DNA from 3 places in the Mesobacillus sp. AQ2 genome. Region 2 is predicted to be linked to each of the others. Evidence: riboswitches for the same ligand, from Rfam matches in the RefSeq annotation. Region 2 holds a riboswitch; each other region holds the start of a gene.
What was found. Region 2 has a riboswitch for S-adenosylmethionine ahead of QNH36_RS12370 (methionine biosynthesis PLP-dependent protein). Riboswitches for the same ligand answer to the same signal wherever they lie in the genome.

Region 1 (8,210 bases), 1.7 Mb from region 2:
ATTTGAATTTCCTGCCTGAAATGGCAGGACGATTTGAAATAGAAAGTGTACCATGTCTGATTGTATTAGAAAATGGGGAGGTACAGGAGAAAATCTATGCTTTTCAATCAGTTCCGTATCTCTTTGAAAAATTGAAAGAGTTGAAAGGGTAAATATAAACGGCTTGGCCGTTTTTTTTTTGCGCTAATCAGGTTTTGGCCGAAGATAAAGGCTCTAACACCCAATCCCCAGTTCCGAATTATATGGTCTCCTAAGCGGCGAAAGGCAACACTGAAAAATATTTACATTTCATGCCAAACGGTTTATATTTAGATTATCGAAATAACCGAGGGGCGAAATAAAAAAATGGCTCTTTATCAAGAGTGGGCAGACCAAATCAAAAGTTATAATCGCAATATAAAATTGACCTTCCTGGCAAACATCCTCACCCAAATCGGTCTAGGGATCTTTATGGTGATTTATAATTTTTACATACGAGAGCTGGGATTCAATGAACTGGTAAACGGGAAAGTGATTTCAATGACGTTTCTTTCCACGGCACTGGTACTCATTCCGGCAGGCGTTATGAGCGACAGGGCTAGCCGGAAAAAGCTGATGCTGTTTGGAGCATTCTCGACTGGAATCATTTTATTTACACGGAGTATGGTTGAGAGTCAGGAACTACTGATATTGTTTTCATTTGGTACTGGTCTTGCGTCCGCTTTTATCCAGGTTTCCATCATTCCGTGGCTGGCAGAAAACTCCCAACCTGAACAGCGCGTGCATATCTTCAGCATACATTTTGCAGCGATGACAGCAGCCAATGTTGTCGGAAGCCTTTTGGGCGGAATCCTTACAGATGTGTTTTCTTTATTCCTCCCTGAACTGGAGAGTATCCGTTTCACATTGGTCGCTGGTTCAGCACTGTTTCTGGCCGCACTTCTTCCTATTTTCCGACTTAAGGAAGTACGGATAGAAAACCAGACAGACAGAAAGTTCATGGATTTTAAAAGAGGAATCCCTCATAAAGCGAGCCTTAAAATCATCATTCTATTTGCGGTCGCACAGTTGATGATCGGCTTCGGTGCTGGACTGGTCATCCCTTACTTGAATCTTTATTTTGCTGATCGGTTCATGGCATCAAATTCACTGATTGGCCTGGTCATTTCACTTGGACAGGGAGCAACTGCAGCAGCCATGATCATTGGTCCGATGGTTGTGCGCAGGCTTGGGGAAGTGAAAGCAATCGTTGTCCTGCAAATGCTCTCCCTCCCGTTTTTGCTGCTTACTGCTTACACTCAGCATTTCTGGCTTGCTGCCCTTGGCTTTTTATTTCGACAAGCCCTCATGAACGCAGGGAATCCAATTCAAATGTCGCTAATGATGTCGAAGGTTGATGATTCGATGAAAGGATTGGCCAACTCTGTGAATCAAATGGTATTTAACCTTGGATGGGCGATTATGGGACCGGTTTCGACGGGAATCGTTTTGAAATATGGCTCCTATTGGGGATATGCGGCGGTTTTCACCATCACAGCAGGTATTTATTTAGTAGGATCAACTTACTTCTTCTTTGTCTTCAAGGCGATGGACAAAACAAAATCCGCCATCTCAGCCACCAAGACCGCTTGATTACTGTATTTCTTTGGATATATTTCTCGGGAAATGAAAGACAATGGCGAAATATCATTCGTTATTGTCTTTTTTCTATGTTTGTATGTTGTTAACCGCTTATTAACGAAGTATTTGTCGAAGGATTCCAACAGGTTTTTTCCTTACGAAAAAGAATTATGTATGTGAGGGAGTTGAGCGGCATGCGGGAATCTATTGAACTTTTTGCGAATGAAGTTGGCGGTAAGGCTCATATACTGCAATTGATCAAAAAGCTGGATCTTTGTTTGAAATTAGAGTCAGAAAAGGAAGAAGTATACCTTGTATTCAAAGGGGGACGAGTGGAACTCCTAACAAGCAATCTCAATTCTCAATTCCAGATTACAATCAAAGGAAGTGAAGCCAGCATTGCCGGGCTGTTGAAAGGAGAATTCAAACTGAGGCAAGGCCTCAGATGGGGATATTATACCGTAGAAGACGGCCCGTTCAGAGATTTGTTGGTCCTTGAGTCCATTTTCTACCTTGCAAGACCGCTTTCCGCTTGATTTATTCAGAAAAATCGTAATATATTGACTTTAAATGCATGGAAATGATATTATCACTTTAACGCAATAAAAACGAACTGAATATTCTTATCCAGAGAGGCGGAGGGACTGGCCCGATGAAGCCCGGCAACCGGTTATTAAACACGGTGCTAATTCCTGCAGAGTGTAGACTCTGAAAAGATAAGGAGAGATGATAAATGGCCCTCTTCTTAGGAAGTGGGTTTTTTGTATCACCTTTCCATTTTATTTTTATGATAGGAGAGATGGAGATGGCAAATGAGCAAAAAAACTACAGAATCGAAACAATCGGTGTCCACGGAGGACAATCACCAGACCCGGTGACTGGGGCAAGGGCTGTGCCAATTTACTCAAGCAATGCATTCCAATTTGAAAACACGGATCATGCAGCCGATTTGTTCGCACTCAAGGAACCTGGTTACATTTACTCGCGAATCCACAACCCAACCGTGACAGCCCTGGAAGAAAAAGTCGCCCTGCTTGAAGGAGGAGTAGGTGCTCTTGCCTTATCAAGCGGGATGTCGGCAATCACGATGGCGATTCTGAATATTGCCCATGCAGGGGATGAAATCGTTGCAGCCTCTAATCTGTACGGAGGGACGTATAATTTATTTGCTGTAACCTTGCCGAAATATGGAATTAATGTCCACCTTGTGGATCCTGAAGACCCGGAGAATTTCAGGAAGGCGATCACACCAAAAACGAAGGCGGTTTATGCGGAAACAATCGGAAATCCAAGTCTCAGGGTCTTGGACATTGAAGCAGTTGCCGATGTTGCCCATGAAGCTGGGATTCCGTTGATCATTGATAACACATTTGCCACTCCATATCTATGCCGGCCGATTGAACACGGCGCAGACATCGTAATACACTCGGCTACCAAGTGGCTTTTAGGCAACGGCACAGTCATGGGCGGAATCATTGTGGATGGAGGCAAGTTTGATTGGAGATCCCCGAAGTTCCCTGGTTTCAATGAGCCAGACTCCAGTTACCATGACATTGTTTATAGTGAAGCGATAGGGGCTGCAGCCTATATAGTAAAGGCCAGGGTTCAGCTGCTTCGCGACCTTGGTCCGGCCATCAGCCCGCAGAGTGCTTTCCAATTCAATCTTGGAATCGAAACATTGCATGTACGCATGAAAGAGCATGTAGTCAATACGATTAAAATAGTAGACTACCTGGAAACACATCCTGCTGTTACCTGGGTCACCTACCCTGGGCATGACTCTCACCCGGATAAGCAATTGGCAGATCGATACCTTCCAAAAGGTGCAGGGTCAGTTGTAGTATTTGGCATCGAGGGAGGCAGGGAAGCTGGAGCAAAACTGATTAACTCATTGACGCTTTGGTCCCATGTTGCGAATGTCGGCGACGCGAAGAGCCTGGTCATCCACCCTGCAAGCACCACCCATCAGCAGCTTGATTCAGAAGGGCTTAAGGCAGCGGGGGTTCCAGAAGATTTACTCCGTCTTTCTGTCGGTATTGAAAACGTTGATGACATCATCGAAGACCTGGAGCAGGCAATTGAAAAAGCTACTGGAGTACCAGGGGTCACGGCAAGAACCTAATATCCAGTACCTTCCAAAAGGTATTTGAAAATAATTTTATTGACACCCATTTTTGTTCCGTGCTACAATCACATTCGTAACTAAAAACCGATTTTAAAATTTAATAGCGTACTCTTATCAAGAGAGGTGGAGGGAAGTGCCCGATGAAACCCGGCAACCGTCAGTAAGCTTGCTTATCTGAAACGGTGCCAATTCACTCAAAGCTGATGGCTTTGGCAGATGAGAGAAAGGATACAGCCAATTATTATGCCTTTCTGCTTATTTGCAGAAAGGCTTTTTTAATGCCAGAATCGACCATGTTCAGTTCTAACGTGAGTTTTACAAGAGCATATTATTCCAGGAAGGTGCATCCATTTTACCTGAAGTTTGAATTTTTACCGGCAGGGAATGGGAAACTAGATTGATAACCTTCTGATTAGGATGGAAATTAAACGGTTTTTTGAGTTAAGAATATGGTTGTTGCAAAAGAGGGGGAGTCAATTGATCACGATAAAAAAAGCCAGAAAGATTTATCCTTCAAAAAAAGGCGAAGTCAAAGCGGTAGATGATGTCAACCTTGAAGTGAAAGAAGGCGAAATCTTTGGCGTCATTGGATATAGCGGCGCAGGTAAAAGTACATTGATCCGCATGTTGAATGGTCTTGAAATCCCAACTTCAGGTTCTGTCGTTGTGGCAGGCAGGGAAGTTTCAAGGATCAAGGGTGCGGAATTAAGGAAAGCAAGACAGGAAATCAGCATGATTTTCCAGCATTTCAACCTACTCTGGTCAAGGACGGTTGCCGATAACATAGCCTTCCCTCTTGAGATCGCAGGAGTGCCGAAATCAGAGAGGGACAAGAGGGTAAAAGAATTGATCACGCTTGTCGGTCTTGAGGGACGCGGCGATGCTTATCCCTCACAATTAAGCGGCGGGCAGAAGCAGAGAGTCGGTATCGCCAGGGCACTGGCGAATAATCCAAAAGTTCTTCTCGGTGATGAAGCGACGTCAGCGCTTGATCCGCAAACGACCGACCAGATCCTGGATCTTCTCGTTGATATCAATAAGAGATTGGGACTTACCATTGTCCTGATCACTCATGAAATGCATGTCATCCGTAAGATTTGTCACCGGGTTGCGGTCATGGAGGGCGGAAACATCGTTGAGACTGGACCAGTATTGGATGTGTTCAAGAACCCGCAGCAGCCAATTACGAAAAGGTTTGTCCAGCAGGTGACTGAACCGGAGGAAACAAAGGAAACGGTAGACCATTTACTGGAGCGATATCCGCATGGACGGGTCATCCAGCTGACATTCGTAGGCGAAGGTGCCGAGCAGCCGCTCATCACCAATCTAATCCGCAAATTTTCCATCACGGTCAATATTGTGCAGGGGAAAATTTCTCAGACACAAAACGGTTCATATGGAACCTTGTTCATCCATCTTGATGGTGAAGAGGAAGAATTGGCCCGTGCGATTGAATTTATCGGCCAGCATGAAGTCGGCGTGGAGGTGATTTCGAATGGCTGAAACTTTATTCCCGAATGTTAACTGGGACCGCATGTGGGAGGCGACAATTGAGACACTATACATGAGTGCCATTTCCGTTGTTGCTACCTTCATAATTGGAGCCATTCTTGGATTGTTGCTCTTCTTGACCTCAAAGGGCAATATATGGGAAAACAAACCGGTTAATGTCGTACTAAGCGCAGTGGTAAATATTTTCAGGTCGATTCCATTCATCATTTTGATTGTCCTGCTGATTCCTTTTACAAAATTCATCGTTGGATCAATGATTGGCGAAAATGCCGCGTTGCCAGCGCTGATTATCGGTTCAGCGCCGTTTTACGCAAGGATGGTTGAAATCGGCTTGCGTGAGATTGATAAGGGAGTCATTGAAGCAGCAAAATCTATGGGAGCAAAAACGACGACCGTAATCTGGAAGGTTCTGCTTCCGGAATCAATGCCTGCCTTGGTGTCAGGCATCACAGTCACAGCAATTGCGCTTGTAAGTTACACGGCGATGGCTGGAGTCATCGGCGCAGGCGGTCTCGGAAACCTCGCCTACATGGAAGGATTCCAAAGGAGCCGGAATGATGTCACGCTGATGGCGACCATCATTATCTTGATTATCGTATTTTTAATCCAGATTGTTGGAGATTCCATTACAAGAAAATTAGACAAAAGATAAAGGAGAGATTGAAATTGAAAAAATGGCTATTAGCACTTTTAGTATTAGTTTTAACAGCAGGACTTGCTGCTTGCGGATCATCTGAGGAAAAAACAGAAGGCGGCAAGGGAGAAAGCAAAAAAATCATAGTGGGTGCTTCAAACGTACCTCATGCTGAAATTCTGGAAGAGGCAAAACCGCTTCTTGAAGAAAAAGGATTTGAAATGGAAATCAAGACTTTCAATGACTATGTTGTTCCAAACCAGGCGTTAGATTCAGGAGAACTTGATGCGAACTACTTCCAGCACATCCCTTACCTTGAGTCACAAATGGCTGAAAACGGCTATAAGTTTGAAAATGCGGGTGGAATCCACATCGAGCCAATCGGTGTTTATTCTAAAGACTACACAACTCTTGAGGACCTGCCAAAAGGTGCGCATATCATCATGAGCAGTTCAGTAGCAGACCATGGCCGTATTTTGACAATGCTTGAAAAAGAGGGCCTGATCACTCTTAAAGACGGCGTGGAAAAAGTAAAAGCAACAATTGACGATATCGCAGAAAACCCTAAAGACTTGAAGTTCGATACAGAATACGAAGCAGCATTGCTTCCACAGATTTTTAACAATGGTGAAGGCGACGCTGTTCTAATCAACTCAAACTACGCGATTGACGCTGGATTGAACCCACTGAAGGATTCTATCGCTATTGAAGAAAGTGATTCTCCTTACGTGAACGTCATTGCCGTTCGTGAAGGCGATGCAGACAAGCCGGCAATCAAAGCGCTTGTAGAAGTCCTTCATTCTAAAGAAATCCAGGACTTTATCCTTGAAAAATATGATGGTGCAGTCGTGCCAGTAAAAGAATAAACCTTTGGAAAGCAGGCGAATAGCCTGCTTTTCTTTTTGCCGCATAACCCGCTCTGAAATTTAACATACTAACCGAGAAAAAAGTAGATTGGAGTGGTAGGTAATGGAGCATCATTATGAACCTCGGAATTCAACAGAAGCAGCTCTTCATGAATATAAACAGGGATTGGGCGTTTTTACGCAAAAAATGCCGGAGCTTGCAAGACATTATAACGCATTTACAGAAGTATGTTTTCAGGAAGGGACATTGACACAAAAAGAAAAGCAGTTAATCGCGCTGGGGATTTCTTTGTATTCCCAGGACGAATACTGCATCATTTACCATTTAAAAGGCTGCCTGGATCAGGGAGCCACTGAAGAACAAATTTTGGAAGCGGTTGGTGTGACAGCGGCTTTTGGCGGCGGGGCGGCCATGAGCCAGGCAGTCACGCTTGTTCAGGAAGCAATGGCAGAATTGAATACTTTGAAGCAGTAAAAGCTGTTGTAGTCAGATTAATTGACTGCTGGCTAACAGGAAAGGCTTCATTTGGGAGGATATTGCCAGTATTCTAAGAATGACAGAGGTGAACCCTCCATAGGACTCCACATTCCATTACATCCAAAAATTAACGGTTTTAAACGCTTTGAAAGTGGTAAACAAAAGGTGTTACCATTGCAATAACAAAAAAACGCTTTGTTAAAAGCGAAAAACCGAAGGGATGATTCACTATTAGTCAGCTAAAACTGAACTACACAAGTGAAATGGAAAAAGCGATGCATGGAGCCCATGGAATTAGTTACGAGGTCTACAGCATGAACCATGACGCAAGAATGGAAGTCGAAAGAAAACGAGAGCAAGATTATATCAAAAGCCAACGGATGGTCGCTGACCTGGATAGAAAAATCCACTCGTAAGCGATGGGATATATAATAGAAGAAAAATGGAACCAGTGTATTTTTTGCACTGGTTTCTTTATTATTTATGTTAAGAATGAAGATGTTTGAAACTAGAAAATTAGGCTTGTCGAGAGATGGGACTGGATCTCCCTGTTCAACCTGTTATTTTGACAGGTTTGAGGCGGTAGGTGGGAAAGCTGCCAAGAAACGCTCGTTATTTTGACAGGTTTGAGACGAGAGGAAGGAAAGTTGTCAAGAAACGCTCGTTATTTTGACAGGTTTGGGGCGAGAGGAAGGAAAGCAGTCAAGAAACGCTCGTTATTTTGACAGCTTAGAGGGATTAGCATGCAAACCTTTCAATAATCCCTCATTATCTAGACAGGTTTTGAGTCAAGAAGTAAAAAGCTGACTGAATCTGAATTGTCTTTGCGTTAAATTTACATTCCTGCTTATTAAATCAAACTGATATAACTGTCTATAGGCTATCCAGTACATTTTTTCCCTACAGAAGGTAAAAATAAAATGATGTACAGGCTGTGAGCGGGATATCCTGCTTTGCTGGGCTTGGTCTGGTAAAATGTAGATGGAGTGTTCGAAC
Region 2 (8,210 bases):
AAGCAACAGTCCGTCCACGCCTTCAAGAAGCAGGCAATAGAGCTGCTCCCTGAAGCTTCTCCTGATCTCTTCGATGGGGATGGCCGAGGGCCTGATTCCGCGATTGCCTCCCATCGTGCCAAGGACATATGCTTCGCTTCCAGCAGCCTGACGCGCGAGCCGGACGGCAGCGCTGTTGATTTCCTTCACCTGGTCTTCAAGTCCATATCTTTCGAGTTTTATATAATTGGCAGCATAAGTATTTGTCTGGATCAGGTCGGCTCCAGCGTTCATATAGGCTTTATGGATTTTTACAATCGCTTCTGGCTGAGAGAGATTCAACTCTTCGAAACAGGTACCTGCTCCGTAGGAATGGAGTAGGGTACCGATTGCACCATCCGCTATCAAAATTTCATTTTCCATACGTTTCAGGAAACTCATGATAATCCCTCCCTATATGCAGCTGCCGTTTCTAATCCGTACAAAGCCTGTTGGAAATCAGAAATCAAGTCATCAGCGTTTTCAAGCCCCACTGAAAGCCTGAGAAGACCATCACCTATTCCTCTTAGCTTGCGTTCCTCCGGCGGCATCGCTGCGTGTGACATTTTTGCAGGATAAGAGAGGATAGACTCTACAGCCCCAAGGCTGACTGCAAAAACCGGTAACTTAACGGAATCAATAAATCCAGGAAGGAGGCCTTCATTTCCAAACTCAAATGAAAGGACAGCTCCTGGACCACCCGCCTGCTGGGATTGAAGATCCGACTGTGAATGACTTGCCAGTCCAGGATAAAATACATTTTTGATCAAAGGCTGGCCTTTTAGAAATTGTGCAATCTTTCTAGCACTGTCCTGGGATTGGTTCATTCTTACAGATAATGTCTTAATTCCTCTCATCACCAGCCAGGCATCCTGGACTCCGAGGACCGCGCCGAAGGAGTTCTGAAGTGAATATAGCCTGTTTGCCAATTGCTCATCCTTTACAACAGCCAGGCCAGCAACGGTATCACTGTGGCCGGACAGAAACTTTGTGGCGCTATGAAGCACGATATCGGCTCCTAAATCCAATGGCCGCTGCAGGTAGGGAGTCATGAAGGTATTGTCCACAAAAGTATATGCTCCGTGCTTTTTGGCAATTGAGCTAAGTGCACGAATATCCGTTATTTTTAACAACGGGTTGGAAGGTGTTTCTGCATACAGCAATGCAGTGTTAGGGCGGACAGCCTGTTCCACGGCATCCAGGTCTGTCATGTCCACAAACGTATGTTCAATTCCAAAACGATTCAGAACCTGTGTTACCATTCTGTATGTACCACCATAAACATCCTCGGTGATGACCACATGATCTCCCTGCGAAAGCAGCATAAATGCAGTTGAAATCGCAGCCATTCCTGATGAAAAGGCAAATCCTCTTACACCGCCCTCCAATTCAGCGATTATATCCTCGAGTGCTTCCCTGGTAGGGTTGAGGCTGCGGCTGTAATCATATTTTCCAAAGTGATCAATCGAAGGCTGATGGTAGGTAGAAGCATGCTGGATTGGAACACTCACTCCGCCAGTTGCAGGATCCACCTTATATCTATTATGCAGCAGCTGGGTTTCGAAGGTATATGGTTGGCTCATTTAACTTTAGCCTCCTCATATGCCTTTTTAAAAGCCGCTTCCAGATCATCAATTAAATCTTCGTGATTCTCAATTCCAACAGAGAATCGCAGGAGCCTATCACAAACACCTGTTTTTTCACGGACTTCTGCAGGTATATCCGCATGTGTCTGAGTAGCCGGGTAGGTAATGAAACTTTCAACGCCTCCAAGACTCTCAGCAAAAGTGATTGTGGATAGATTTTTCAAAAATGGATTGACGATGGCAGGAGACTGTACTCGGAATGAAATCATTCCGCCTCTGCCTGGATAAAGGACATCCTTTACAGAATCATGATTCTCCAAGAATTCAACCAGTGCTCTGGCATTCCGCTCATGCCGCTCCATCCTTAATGACAATGTCTTCATGCCGCGCAGAAGTAGCCAGGAATCGAAAGGGCTCAACACCGCTCCGCCCCCATTATGATGCAGGGAGAGGGAATCACAAATTTTTTCACCCCTCGCAACAATCAAACCTGCAAGCACATCATTATGGCCGCCAAGATATTTCGTGGCACTGTGGATCACAATATCTGCGCCTGAAGTCAAAGGCTTTTGGAGAAGGGGAGTGTAGAAGGTATTATCCACGATCAGCAGTATCCCGTTCTCTTTGGCAATCTCCGCAATGGCCTGGATATCAGCCAGTTCCATCAACGGATTTGTCGGCGTTTCCACAAACAGCGCCTTCGTATTTTGGTTGATGGCTTGTTTGATTTCATTTAAATTCGACATGTCCGCATACGTACTATGTAATCCCCACTTTTTGAACCCCTGCTCAAGTAGTCTGTAAGTACCTCCGTACAAATCTTTTGAGACAATCCATTCATCTCCAGACTGGAATAACGTAAGAATCGTCCAAATTGCCGCCATTCCCGAGCTGCAGGCATATCCTCGGTCACCTTCTTCAAGATCGGCAATCGCCTTTTCCAAAATTTCGCGAGTCGGGTTGCCGGTGCGAACATAATCATAACCGCTGGACTGGCCGATCCCTTCGTGACGGTACGCTGTTGTTAAATAAATAGGAGGATTGACTGCACCAGTTGCAGATTCACTTCGATTGCCAAGCTGTGCTAACTTCGTATCAATTTTCACCAATATACTCACTCCTTAATTTTTCGGCAGGAGGCAGGAGGCAATGTTTGTTTTAAATCCTCGCATTTAAACTAGTAAACTACCAGCGTAATTGCGAAAATAAAAATTAAAAACAAAAAAGCCTTCTAAAGAAGAAGACTTTTAAAATATCAGCCAACTTCTTATCTGCCAAGTTTTTAAAAACTTGCTGGAATTAGCACCTTTTCAACAATGTTGAAGGTTGCTGAAGCTTCATAGGGCCAGGACCCTCAGCTTCTCTCGATAAGATTAAATAAAATTGAATTATTAAATTTCTCTAAATATTAACGCTGTTATAGAAGATTGTCAATCATTTATTTAAAGCGGTGAAGTAATTGGGGGAAAATCACGGCGGTATGATGACCATCAAAAGCGTTTATCGATTATGACTTGTATCACAAAAAGGATTTTGTCTTAATTGGAGGATTATGAGGGATAACAGGGAGGATTGGTAACCTAAAATTCAGCAATTCTATAAAAATGAGCACCACAAGTGGTTATGGGTGACCAAAAGTTCAGGATATCTTTAAAAGAGGGCACCAATGCGGCTTTGACCTCAATCGGAAAGTAACTGCATTTCAAAAGAGATACATAACAAAGACTGGCTCTCTTAAAACAAGAGCCAGTCTGACTGAATATCAAGCTATTAATTTATTCCTACTGCTTCAAAAGCTTTATTGACTGCATCGACCTCTGGAGAAGTTGACCCATAAAGGTCTTTAGCAGCTTGTACAGCTCCTGCACGTGCCTGGCTGAAGTTTGTTGAAGATGTGTAATAAACTGTGTTTGCACGATAGAAGATTGCACCCATTTTTTCAGTACCGACTCCTGAAACCGTCACACCGTAATGTGTGCCGCCCTGGCTAAGAAGGTAGGCTGCTTTGTTGATAATTCCGCTGTTTGTGTGGACTCCGCCATTATCAGAAGTTCCAGTATAACGCTTGGAATAGTGATCAGGGTCGCCGTATTTAGTTGGGTCGCTCATTGAGCGCAGCGCGTCACCAGCCGTGTTAGGTGTGTAGATGTCCTCGCCGATTTCGAAATCAGGATTTCTGTTGTCATGGAATTCAGCGAGTGTGCCGAAGATATCGGAAATCGCTTCGTTCAGTGCGCCTGATTCGTACTGGTAAACCAGATCAGAACTGAAATCTGTCACAGCGTGAGTCAATTCATGCGCCACAACATCAAGACCTCCGGAAAGAGGGATGAAGGTTGTGCCATCACCGTCCCCGTAAACCATTTGCTGTCCGTTCCAGAAAGCATTGTTGTAACTTCTGCCATAGTGAACTGTGGATTTCAGTGCTGCTCCTTTGTTGTCATACGAATTCCGGCCAAACTTGTTTTTATAGTAATCATATGTCAGACCTGCATAATAGTGAGCATCCACTGCTGCACGATCATATGATGCATTCAAATTATTGTCCGCATCGGCCCAAAGGGTACCAGGAGTTAGTTGACGGTTTTTAGCATCGTATGTGAAAACGCCGTTTCCACGAGTATTGTCCTGCAGGTAATAAGAACCATTTGAAAGTAGAGTGTTCAATGATTTCTGGTCACCCAGTACTCCGACACCAGATCCAACGGTATTTGTACCAGTTAAAGATGGATTGGTTTTGCCGGCAGTATGAATCGCATTGTACTTATTGATAATTTCGCCTGTTACTGCATTGATAAAGTACTGGTAATTGCCTGGTTCCGGACTGAGGAAGTTCAATGTTACATGATAGGCATACACAGCCTGATCCTCTGCAGGATAAACAACCAATTCAGCAGATGGAGCTGCTTCGTAATCTGGTTTGAAGCCAAGATCTTTTTCGGCTGTTGCGATGGCGTCTCTCTGTGACTTCTTATTTGAAGCCTTTACCAGTTTTTCGCCCAATCCTTTGCTGACAGTACCACTGAAGACTTGAAGGACTCCAGCTTCATCCACTCTTGCTGCCTGGTTAGCTCCCCAAACAGGTACACCATTGTATACTTGCTGCAGGCGGACTACATCTCCGCCAAGCTGATCTGCTTCCTGTGATTTGACTATGAAACTATCATTGGCACTAAGGCTATATTTACCTTTAGAAGCTTTCAAATAGCCAAGAACAACATCCTTAGCTGCTTTATCGGATGGGTTTGTAAGTTTGCCTGCAACAAACTCTTGTGTTCCATGGCTCTTTGTGAACTTCTTGGATGCTGAATCTTCCGAAGGTGCTGCAAAGCCCGAAGCTGCAACCAATCCGCTCAAGGCCAAGCTTGCTGTTAAACTTAATGAAACGACTTTCTTCTTCAAATAAACTCCTCCTAAAATCAAATTCTAGCTACTAGAAATTAGTAGATTATCATAGTTATACTCTAGTTATCTGAAGATTACAATAATTAAGTCTAAAAATGTCGAACCATTATGTTGGGAAAATTTTAGGGGAGGTGTTGAAGCTTTGACAGGAAACTTCCTATTTTAAAAAATGGCAAGACAGGAGATTTTCGTTCAAGGCGTTCCAATTTTCGGGGTCGTGCCCTGAGCTTTCTAAGAGGGTTTACTCCTGCCAGGTTTCCTCTGACCAGCTAAGCTCGAAGAACATTGAATTTGCATCCTCGAACCTGCCCATGCAGGATAAAAAAGAGTTTATATTTTCGGAGGAATCTTTAAGCTTTCCACTATAATCAACAGGAGAAAAACAACGTTAGAATATAACAGAGGATATTTCCGGAAAAAGAAGTCAGAATTTATTGACTAATCAACTAATATATTTTTATTATTAAGTTGTAGTACCAACTCACAAAAAGGGAGGGTTACATGAATGAATTCTTTATGGTTAGCTGTAATCGGAATGATTGTGTTTGCGATTGGCTATCGCTTCTATTCTAAGTGGGTAGCTGAAAAGATTTACCGCCTTGATCCAAACTACGTCACACCGGCACACCAATATTCTGACGGAGTCGATTTTGTGCCGACAAAGAAAATGATTTTGTGGGGTCACCATTTCACTTCTGTGGCCGGAGCCGCACCAATTGTAGGGCCGGCAATCGCCGTATATTGGGGTTGGCTGCCTGCATTCTTGTGGGTAACCTTAGGTACCGTCTTTGCAGCAGGTGTGCACGACTTTGGAACTCTGGTCCTATCTGTCAGGAATAAGGGGCAATCAGTAGGTACAATCACAAACAAACTGATTGGCAAACGTGCAAAAATCATGTTCTTATTCATTATTTTAATTCTTGTTTTGATGGTCAACGCCGTTTTTGCATGGGTAATAGCCAACTTATTTGTCAGCTTTCCCGCAAGCGTCCTGTCAATATTCCTGCAAATCCCGCTTGCAATCTGGATTGGCTATGCTGTTTATAAAAAGAAAAAAGGGATGCTTCTGCCTTCCTTGGTTGCACTTGCCGTCATGTATGGAGCAGCCGTTCTTGCCAGTCGTGTTCCAGCATTGCAAATCGATCTAGTGAAATACTTCGGCGGTGCCGACAATACCGTAATGTTCGGTTTAAGCGGCGTATCAATGGCATTCTTTGTATGGATAATTGTCCTGATGGTTTATGTTTACATTGCTTCAACTCTGCCGGTCTGGAAGCTTCTGCAGCCTCGTGATTATATCAATTCACATCAGTTGGTTGTAGGCTTATTCATCTTATATGCAGGCCTTGTTTTTCTTCAGCCTGATGTTACTGCTCCAGCAATGAATGCAGCGGCAACGGATGTGTCCTGGTTTCCATTATTGTTCATTACGATTGCTTGCGGAGCCATTTCTGGATTCCATGGACTTGTTTCTTCAGGGACATCATCAAAGCAACTGGAAAAAGAAACTGACGCCCGCTTTGTTGGCTATGCAGGGGCAGTAGGTGAAGGTATCCTTGCCTTGATCGCCATTATTTCAGTTGTCACCGTCTTTGCAACTAAAGCTGACTTCAGTGCTGCATATTCAAGTTTTGCTGCTGCAAGCTCTGGAGGTCTTGGCAATTTCATCAATGGTGCTGCCCAGCTTGCGACTGGAATCTGGATTCCTGCGGATATCGCAAGGACAATAGTATCCATTATTGTGGTAAGTTTTGCTGCAACCACACTTGATACTTCAGTAAGATTGATGCGGTACATCATTGCTGAAATTGGAAGTGAATACAATGTTCAGGCTCTGACAAATCCTCATGTTGCCACTACCGTTGCAGTTGTTTCCAGTGCGGCGCTAGTATTACTGCCAAAAGGGCCAAACGGGTTCGGTTCAGGTGGATATTTATTGTGGCCACTGTTCGGAACAAGTAATCAGCTTCTAGCTGGAGTCAGCCTGCTGCTTGTTTCCATCTGGCTGAAGCGGCAGGGACGAAACTATCTTGTCACCTTCATTCCAATGGTATTCGTCTTCTTCATGACCCTTTGGGCTATGATTCAGCAGGTAGTATTTCAGTGGTCTGGATATGGAAGCAGTGAGTTGAATATGCTGCTTTTCGGAATTGGCGGCTTGATTTTAATCTTTGTTTTCTGGATTATCCTTGAAGCTATTACAGCCTTTAGCAGAAATAATCCACCGCCATTGACAAAGGAAATGTAAGCATAAGGAGGCCGGGTAACCGGTCTCTATTGTTATTTTTGCAAGGAGGAGATTTAATGGGGGTTTTGGAACAATTCAAACGTGCACTAGCTCTGTATGATGAGATCCTCAAGCTGCCGCACAGAACGGAGATTGCAAGGGAATTAAGGGACGAGGAGGATTTATTTATGCTGCTTTGCTTTTCAGAATTGTTGGGACTCCCAAATCCTGCTTTTTACTATACCCTTGAACTCTACCCCGTCATCATTGAGAGATTCCATGATTGGCATCTGAGGGCAGGGATGGAGAAGTCCCCTCTGGATGGAATACGTTGTTGTTAGGAGGAGTTTTTATGAATATGCTGGAAAAGAAAATTTATTTCATCGGCGGAAAAGGCGGGGTTGGCAAAAGCACAACTTCAGCGGCAATGGCGCTTTTTCTCGGCCAAAAAGGAAAAAAGGTCCTTCTTGTTTCAACTGATCCCGCCCATAATACCGGGGATTTATTCCACAAAAACTTCAGTGGCGGTAAAATTGAAAAAGCAACGAAAAATCTTGATGTACTGGAGATTGACTCGGAACAGGAGTCAAGAAATTATATAAATGGAGTAAAAGGGAATCTGAAAGGTATGGTCAAAGCGACCATGCTGGATGAAGTGAACAGACAGATCGATATGGCAGCCGCTTCTCCGGGAGCAGAAGAAGCAGCATTATTTGATAAGATCACTTCGCTGATTCTTGAGGAAATTGCAAACTATGATGCTATCGTGTTCGATACAGCGCCAACAGGTCATACTATCAGGCTCCTGACCCTCCCTGAATTGATGGGTGTCTGGATGGACGGGCTGTTGGAACGGCGTAAAAAAGCGAATGAGAATTATGCACAGTGGATGAATGATGGGGAAATCAGAGAGGATCCATTATATGAAAAGTTGAATGAACGAAAAAATCGCTTCAAGCGTGTCAGGGAAATCC
Region 3 (8,210 bases), 1.5 Mb from region 2:
GATCATAAGGGGTATCTTTCATGAATAAGCAGTACTCAATTAATAATGAAGCCTGGTATTATTTAAATTTCTTCTAAGAAGAAAAATTTAAATCATTGTTAATAGAATCAACCTTTTACTGATCCAATCAGCATTCCTTTTACAAAGTATTTCTGCAGGAATGGATAGACCAGCATGATCGGAAGCGTCGTTACAACCATTGTTGCCAGTTTGATTGACTGAGAGGTTACTGTCTTCGTTGCAATCGAGCCTGCTGCATTCGTCATCATTTGGTTAGAGCTGGACTCAGCTACAACCTTATATAAATAGGTCTGGATTGGCTGCAGGTCAGGGTTATTTACAAAGATGACTCCGGCAAAATAGTCATTCCACTGGTAGACACCCTGGAACAGTGCGATGGTAGCAATAACTGGCATTGACAGCGGGATGATTACTTTGATAAAAATCATAAAGTCATTTGCCCCATCTATTTTTGCTGCTTCCTCAAGAGAAGTTGGCAATTCCCTGAAGAAGGAAACAAAGATGATCAGATGGAAGAAGTTGAACATTGTCGGAATGATATACACCAGGAAGTTATCAAACAACCCAAGGTCTCTGATCAACAGGAAGTAGGGAATCAATCCGCCGCTGAAAAACATCGTGATGACACCAACCAGCATGTAAAAGTTCCTGCCGTAAAGGTCTCGTCTCGAAATAGCATAAGCAACCATCGCTGTAAAAGATACATGGGTGATTGTGCCGATAACCGTTTTGGCAATGGTCACACCAAATGATGTAACAATGCCAGGTGTTTCAAAAACCGCCTTATAGTTTGCAAAAGTGAACTCACGCGGCCACCAGTAGATTCCCCCCCGCATGGCATCGACACCATCATTCAGTGAGTTGACGAGAACATACCAGATTGGGTAGACCGTGATGCCGCAGATAAAGAGCATAATGAGAATGTTAACGTTGTCGAAGATATATTCGCTTGTTGTTCGCCGGTTCCGTTTAAAAAGCTTAAACACAACCTCACCCCCTTAGAATAAAGATGTTCCATTCAGTTTCTTCGTAATCTTGTTCGCAGACAGGAGCAGGATGAAGGCGATGATCGCTTTCAATAAACCAACTGCTGTTGCGTATGAGTAGCGGGCATTTTGCAGACCCATTTGATAGACGTAAATATCAATAACGTTACTGGCGCTCTCATTCAATGAGTTTCGCAAAATCAAGATCTGATCGAAGTTTGAATTCAGGACACCGCTTACAGCAAGAATGAACAAGATTGTGATGGTTGGGCGAATTGACGGCAATGTGACGTGCCACATTTTTTGGAACCGGTTTGCTCCATCAATTGTGGATGATTCGTATAGTTCCGGAGATACACCAGCAATAGCTGCCAGATAGATGATTGCTGACCATCCAAGTTCTTTCCAAATATCCGAGAGAATGACAATCCCCCAGAAGTTATCCGGCTCAGCCAGGAAATTCGTCCGTTCACTGATCAACCCTAAACCTAGCAAAATATCATTGATGACACCGATATCCGCCAGCCATGTAGTCAAGATGCCTCCAAGTACAACCCATGAAATAAAATGCGGCAAGTAAGAAATTGTCTGAACCGCTTTCTTTAGCTTCATAGATGTTAGTTCATTAAGCAAAAGAGCAAAAATGATTGGGAGCGGGAAACCGATAATCAATTTAATCAAGCTGATTCCCAGGGTATTTTTGAGGACAATCCAGAAATTCTCATCCTGCAGGAATTCCTTAAACTGCATCAATCCAACCCATGGTGCCTCCGAAATCGTCTTGATGATGCTATATTCCTTGAACGCGATGATCAGCCCATACATTGGGATATAGTTAAAGATGAACATCCATACTACACCCAGAAGCGCCATCGTCTGCAAATACTTTTGTGAAATGATTGTCTTTTTGATTTTTTGGTATTTTTCTTTTTTTGTTGCCTTTTCGATAATGGTGTCAGTAACTTGTTGTTCGACTGGCTGTTCTATCTTGACTTCCATTTCTTCACCACCTTGGCTGCTTTGTCTTTCTTGTATCTTCATCATAAAAAAAAGGGCTTACATTTATAAGCCATCGAATTTTGCTTATGGTACCAATTTTTTAGTTTTGGAAAAATCGGCCAAAATATTGATACCATCACATTGTTATCGTTTTCATTTTTTCGGGAGGCGAAGATTTTAAGTTGTCCTTAATATAAAAAAACTGTGCACCAGACTAATGGTTCAGTCCGGTGCACAGTTTTCTCAGCTTTTTATCCAGTTTTTATCCTAATGCCACGTCGAGGATCATCATGATGGCGAATCCAAACATGAGGCTTAATGATGCCAAATCGCTGTTGCCGTTTTCCTGGGATCCAGGGATTACTTCTTCGGCTACCACGAAAATCATCGCTCCGGCTGCAAAGCTTAGCGCATACGGCAGAAGTGGCTGGATGAACATGACAGCGGCTGCTCCAATCATTGCGGCAACTGGTTCGACCATGCCTGAAAACTGGCCGTACATGAAGCTTTTCTTTCTTGACATTCCTACTTGCCGAAGTGGCATCGATACTGCGACACCTTCCGGGAAGTTCTGGATACCGATTCCTATTGCAAGCGCAATCGCGCCCATAAGCGAAGCCGAAGGAAAGCCTGCAGCTGCAGCTCCGAAAGCCACTCCGACCGCGAGACCTTCGGGGATGTTGTGCAAGGTAATGGCCAAGACCATCAAAGTACTTCGTCTTTTCTTTTCGGGATGGATTCCCTCAGCTTTTTCCATTGATAAATTAGGATGTAAATGGGGCATCAATTTATCTACGACCATTAAGAACAACCCGCCTAAAAGAAAACCAGTCGCAGCAGGCATCCAGCTCGGCAGGCTTCCTCCCTCACCCATCTCAATCGCAGGAGCAAGTAGTGACCAGAAACTTGCAGCAATCATAACTCCTGCCGCGAGACCCATCATACTATCCAAAAACTTTTGGTTTGGATTTTTCGTTGTAAATACTAAAGCAGCGCCCAAAGCAGTCATTCCCCAGGTAAACAAAGTCCCAATCAGCGCCTGGACAACCGGATGGAAACCCATGAAAAAATCAAGCATCTTTTTTCCTCCTAAGACTTGCTCTGTAATCTAATGTAACTCATTTTAATGTATTATATGGATTATGAAGTGGTGAATATATCTTGTTCAGCATAAATCAGACGGCTAAGTTTGTTTTTTCAAGATTACTACATTCAATACGTAATTCCAATCCTATTTATTTTTATCTGAAGGCACTGAGCCAGATGAATGGATTTTCACGAAAAAAAGGGATACGCTAATAAAATAGTTCATACATGGAAGGGAATTAAATCATGATTGCAAAAACAGAAGAAGATTTTAACGGGTTAAAAGAAATTGGCATGATTGTCGGCATGATACGGGAGGAATTGGTGCAAAAGACAGTACCCGGAATAACCACAAAGGAACTCGACGAACTGGCAGGCGCCATGTTTGAAGAGAATGGAGCGATTTCTGCTCCGAAAGGCGAATACAATTTCCCAGGGTACACTTGCATCAGTGTGAATGAAGAAGTAGCCCACGGGATTCCAGGGAGCCGAGTCATTAAAGAAGGTGATATCGTTAATATCGATGTTTCCGGATCAAAAAATGGTTATTTTGCCGATACAGGAATCTCCTTTGTCGTTGGCCAAGGTGATCCGATTTTAACGAAGATATGCGAAACAGCTGTTGAGGCTTTTGAAGCAGGCTTGAAAAAGGCGAAACCCGGATCGAAGAAAAGCGGACTGGGCAAGGCGGTTATGGCGACTGCGCGGAAAAACGGACTTAATGTAATTAAAAACCTTACAGGACATGGAATCGGGCGGACCATCCATGAAGCTCCCGATCACATCTACAACTATAATGAGCCATGGGATGACGAGCTATTGAAAGAAGGAATGGTCATCGCTTTTGAGCCATTCATCTCCACTGGTGAGGAAGAAGTTTTCCAATACGAACATGATGAGTGGACTTATGTCACGGAAAGCAGCTTTGTTGCACAATGTGAACATACAATCATCCTCACTAAAAATGGACCTATCGTTATTACCAGATAAAATTCCACTTGAACCCCTTGCCGATGCAGGGGTTTTTGTATTTTTATCGGCTCTCTGCCATTTAATACTAAATTCCTATTTTTCGTGTTTCTAAAAAAATTCCCACAAAATGATTGACACATTATCTGTGACGCAGTAAAGTAATAAACAAGATTTACAACTCAATATTCGTTACTTCTTATCAAGAGAGGTTGAGGGACTGGCCCTATGACACCTCGGCAGCGGACTCCTATGGATGACTGTGCCAAATCCAGCAAGCGTGAGCTTGACAGATAAGAAGAGGCCGACTTTTTAATTCATGTCCTCTTCTTTCTGAAGGGGACTTTTTATTTTCCAATAATCCCCATCTACAAATTAATATCGAGACTTTCTTATCAAGAGAGGCGGAGGGACTGGCCCTATGAAGCCTCGGCAGCGGACTCACATTGAGGACTGTGCCAAATCCAGCAAGCAATAGCTTGGGAGATAAGAAGAGATCTTGTCCTGCATTCGTTGCGGCATGCCTCTTCCTGTTTCCTGGAAGAGGTTTTTTTATTATCTACAAAGGAGGAAGACTGTTGATTACATTTGAACAAGTGGAGAAAGTTTATGAAAGCCGCGGGAAAAAGGTACCGGCACTTAATGGAATTGATCTGGAAATCAAAGAAGGAGAGATATTTGGGGTCATTGGTTTTAGCGGAGCAGGAAAAAGTTCACTGATCCGCTGTGTGAATCTGTTGGAACGCCCGACATCCGGCCGGGTGATTGTCGATGGCTGCGACATGACTTCCCTTTCACTTAAAGAAGTCCGTGAGGTTAAAAGGAATATCGGGATGGTGTTCCAGCATTTCAATCTTTTGAACTCCAAGACCGTATTTGAAAATGTCGCAATGCCGCTTGTCCTCGGTAAGGTTCCGAAGGCGAAAATCAAAGAGCGGGTTTATCAGCTCCTCGACTTTGTAGGTCTCGCTGATAAGGCGGACAATTATCCGGACCAGCTTTCAGGCGGACAAAAACAGCGAATCGGCATTGCCCGTGCGCTGGCAACCCAGCCAAAGATCCTGCTTTGTGATGAAGCAACTTCGGCCCTGGATCCGCAGACTACAAGTTCGATTCTTCAGCTTTTGAAAAAAATCAACAAGGAGTACAACATCACGATATTAATCATTACCCACGAAATGTCTGTCATCAGGGAAATCTGTGACCGGGTGGCGGTCATCGAGGAAGGTAAAATCATTGAGGAAGGCTCAGTATTTGAAGTTTTTTCAGCTCCCAAAACAGTAACAGCCAGAAATTTTGTCAGCACCATCATGAATGACAATATTCCAGATTCCGTCCGCAGAATCATCAAAGGACATTCGGGGCTTCAAAAGGTATTTAGGATCAACTTCGTCGGTGAGTCAGCAGGCGAGCCGCTGCTGTCACAGCTGTCAAAGAATTTTGATATCCATGTCAATGTTCTGTTTGGAAATATCACCGAGCTTCAGGGAATTCCATTCGGCAACCTGATTGTCGAGTTCCAGGGAAGTGATAAAGAAATTTTAAGGGCTCTTAATTTTATCAATCAGCAAAAAGTCAACATAAAGGAAGTGACCGCACATGCTAGTTAATTCAGAACAAATCATCCAGGCATTAATTGAAACACTGCAAATGGTCGCGTTCTCCCTGCTGTTTTCGGCAGTCCTTGGAGTTCCCCTTGGAATTGCGCTTGTCGTGACGAGAAAAGGCCATTTGCTAGAAAATGCACCTGTCTTCAATGTACTTAACAGTGTCATCAACGTATTCCGATCAGTGCCATTCATCATCCTGCTGGTCGCAATCATTCCGCTGACCCGGCTGATTGTCGGCACATCAATTGGTACGGCCGCTGCCGTCGTCCCGCTTGTCTTTTATGCAGGACCGTATATTGCAAGATTGGTAGAGAATTCTTTGTTGGAAGTGGATCCAGGAGTTATCGAAGCCGCTGAATCAATGGGTGCCACTCCATGGCAGATTGTATTCAAATTCATTCTTCCAGAAGCTATGAGTTCACTCATTCTTGCTTTCACGATTGCAACGGTCGGATTGATCGGTGCATCGGCAATGGCCGGAGCAATCGGAGGAGGCGGCTTGGGCGACCTCGCGATTACATACGGATACCAGCGGTTTGATACCCAGACAATGTTCATCACCGTTGGTATTTTGATAGTCATGGTACAGGGGCTCCAATCCCTTGGAAATATTTCAGCTAAAAAAATCAGAAGAAGATAACAGGAGGAATCAAAAATGAAAAAACTTTTACTAGCATTGATCGTACTTAGTCTGGCATTAATCAGCACAGCATGCTCGAGCTCCTCATCATCAGCGAAAGGCGGAGAGACTGTCAAAGTAAAGCTTGGCGTCAGCGGAACAGATCACCGTGTATGGGATTTTGTCGCCAAAAAGGCAGAAAAAGAAGGAATTGACGTCGAAATCGTCACTTTCTCGGACTATGTCCAGCCGAACCTTGCGCTTGCAGAAGGCGAATTGGATGCAAACTCATTCCAGACCGTTTCTTATTTTGACGCTTTCATCAAAGAACATAATCTTGACCTTGTTCCAATCGCAACCACAATGATTGCTCCAATGGGTATTTACTCTGAAAAATATAAAGAAGTGAAAGACATTCCTGAAGGCGGGAAGATTGCTCTTGCAAATGAAGCGACAAATATGGGAAGAGGACTTCTTTTACTCCAGGAAGCTGGGCTCATCAAGCTTGAGGAAGGCTTCGACGGAATTGGCGCCCTCGATAAAATCGTTGAAAATCCAAAGAATCTTGAACTTGTGCCGCTGGTTGCCGGCCAGACACCAAGGGTATTGCCGGATGTAGCCGCATCGATCATCAACAACGGAATCGCGGTTGATGCAGGACTAACACCAAAGAAGGATGCCATCTTCCTTGAAAGTGCCACTGCCACTCCATATATCAATATCATTGCTGTCCGCGAAGAAGATAAGGACAATGAAGCTTTGAAAAAATTAGCTGAACTTTACCAGGAGGATGACACAAAAGAATTCATCGAAAAAGAATACAAAGGAAACACCCTCCCTACCTTTGTGCCGCTCAGTGAGATTGGATGGTAAGAAGAAATCTCATTTAATGCGTCCGTCATTCTTGAAGTCACCGATTTTCGGGCCCAGCTTTTACTGTTCTGCGACCGTAATTGTGAATGCCAGTGCTTTTCGGGCGCAGCTTTGGTCGTTCTGCGACCAAGATTGCTGAAGCCATCACTTTTCGGGCGCAGCTTTGGTCGTTCTGCGACCAAGATTGCGGAAGCCATCGCTTTTCGGGCGCAGCTTTGACTGTTCTGCGACCATGATTGCTGAAGCCATCGCTTTTCGGGCGCAGCTTTGGTCGTTCTGCGACCAAGATTGCGGAAGCCATCACTTTTCGGGCGCAGCTTTGGTTGTTCTGCTACCGTAATTGCGGAAGCCACCGATTTTCGGGCACACCTTCGATTGTTCTGCGACCCTAATTGCGGAAGCCATCACTTTTCGGGCGCAGCTCTGGTCGTTCTGCGACCAAGATTACGGAAGCCGTCACTTTTCGGACGCAGCTTTGACTGGTTCTGTGACCATGATTGCTGAAGCCATCACTTTTCGGGCGCAGCTTTGGTCGTTCTGCGACCAAGTTTGCGGAAGCCATCGCTTTTCGGGCGCAGCTTTGACTGTTCTGCGACTGTAATTGCAGATGCCTTCGCTTTTCAGGCGCAGCTTTGACTGTTCTGCGACCGTAATTCCAGAAGCCTTCGCTTTTCGGGCGCAGCTTTGAATATTCTGCGATCATGATTGCGGAAGCCATCGCTTTTCGGGAAAGACCAGCAGGCTTGGGACTGAAGTTAATAGCTTTCAAAAGGGGATGCCCCTGTTACTCACTATTTTTATGAAAGTTTAAAGGAGGAATCAGGATGTCAACATCAGTAAAGTCACTTAAAGATATCATTACAGAAAACGTGGAACTGAACCAATATCTTTACTTAACGACCAGCCATGAAATTCACGCACGCCCGGAAATCGGCAATGAGGAGTTTTTCGCTTCCGCACGGCTTATCAATATTTTAGAAGATGAAGGTTTTGAAGTTGAAAAGGCGGTAGCAGGACACGAAACCTCCTTTGTTGCTCGCAAAAGGT

Region 1: another riboswitch for S-adenosylmethionine. It lies ahead of QNH36_RS20825 (O-acetylhomoserine aminocarboxypropyltransferase/cysteine synthase family protein); the one in region 2 lies ahead of QNH36_RS12370 (methionine biosynthesis PLP-dependent protein).
Region 3: another riboswitch for S-adenosylmethionine. It lies ahead of QNH36_RS19770 (methionine ABC transporter ATP-binding protein); the one in region 2 lies ahead of QNH36_RS12370 (methionine biosynthesis PLP-dependent protein).

What each region holds. Positions count from the first base shown of each region.
Region 1 covers NZ_CP126080.1:4,125,637-4,133,846, reverse strand. The annotation lists gene QNH36_RS20840 (thioredoxin family protein) at 1-152, shown strand, start outside; gene QNH36_RS20835 (MFS transporter) at 346-1,611, shown strand; gene QNH36_RS20830 (hypothetical protein) at 1,794-2,135, shown strand; SAM riboswitch class I at 2,220-2,322, shown strand; gene QNH36_RS20825 (O-acetylhomoserine aminocarboxypropyltransferase/cysteine synthase family protein) at 2,405-3,721, shown strand; SAM riboswitch class I at 3,833-3,947, shown strand; gene QNH36_RS20820 (methionine ABC transporter ATP-binding protein) at 4,202-5,227, shown strand; gene QNH36_RS20815 (methionine ABC transporter permease) at 5,220-5,888, shown strand; gene QNH36_RS20810 (MetQ/NlpA family ABC transporter substrate-binding protein) at 5,903-6,736, shown strand; gene QNH36_RS20805 (carboxymuconolactone decarboxylase family protein) at 6,840-7,211, shown strand; gene QNH36_RS24010 (YuzK family famiily protein) at 7,478-7,630, shown strand.
Region 2 covers NZ_CP126080.1:2,462,530-2,470,739, forward strand. The annotation lists gene QNH36_RS12360 (bifunctional homocysteine S-methyltransferase/methylenetetrahydrofolate reductase) at 1-420, opposite strand, end outside; gene metC (cystathionine beta-lyase) at 417-1,601, opposite strand; gene QNH36_RS12370 (methionine biosynthesis PLP-dependent protein) at 1,598-2,713, opposite strand; SAM riboswitch class I at 2,869-2,978, opposite strand; gene QNH36_RS12375 (M4 family metallopeptidase) at 3,375-5,006, opposite strand; gene QNH36_RS12380 (carbon starvation CstA family protein) at 5,515-7,257, shown strand; gene QNH36_RS12385 (cory-CC-star protein) at 7,314-7,577, shown strand; gene QNH36_RS12390 (ArsA family ATPase) at 7,589-8,210, shown strand, end outside.
Region 3 covers NZ_CP126080.1:3,928,181-3,936,390, forward strand. The annotation lists gene QNH36_RS19750 (carbohydrate ABC transporter permease) at 108-935, opposite strand; gene QNH36_RS19755 (ABC transporter permease) at 1,020-2,006, opposite strand; gene QNH36_RS19760 (ZIP family metal transporter) at 2,269-3,084, opposite strand; gene map (type I methionyl aminopeptidase) at 3,339-4,082, shown strand; SAM riboswitch class I at 4,258-4,361, shown strand; SAM riboswitch class I at 4,451-4,554, shown strand; gene QNH36_RS19770 (methionine ABC transporter ATP-binding protein) at 4,640-5,671, shown strand; gene QNH36_RS19775 (methionine ABC transporter permease) at 5,661-6,311, shown strand; gene QNH36_RS19780 (MetQ/NlpA family ABC transporter substrate-binding protein) at 6,327-7,163, shown strand; gene QNH36_RS19785 (hypothetical protein) at 7,552-7,932, opposite strand; gene QNH36_RS19790 (M20 family metallopeptidase) at 7,988-8,210, shown strand, end outside.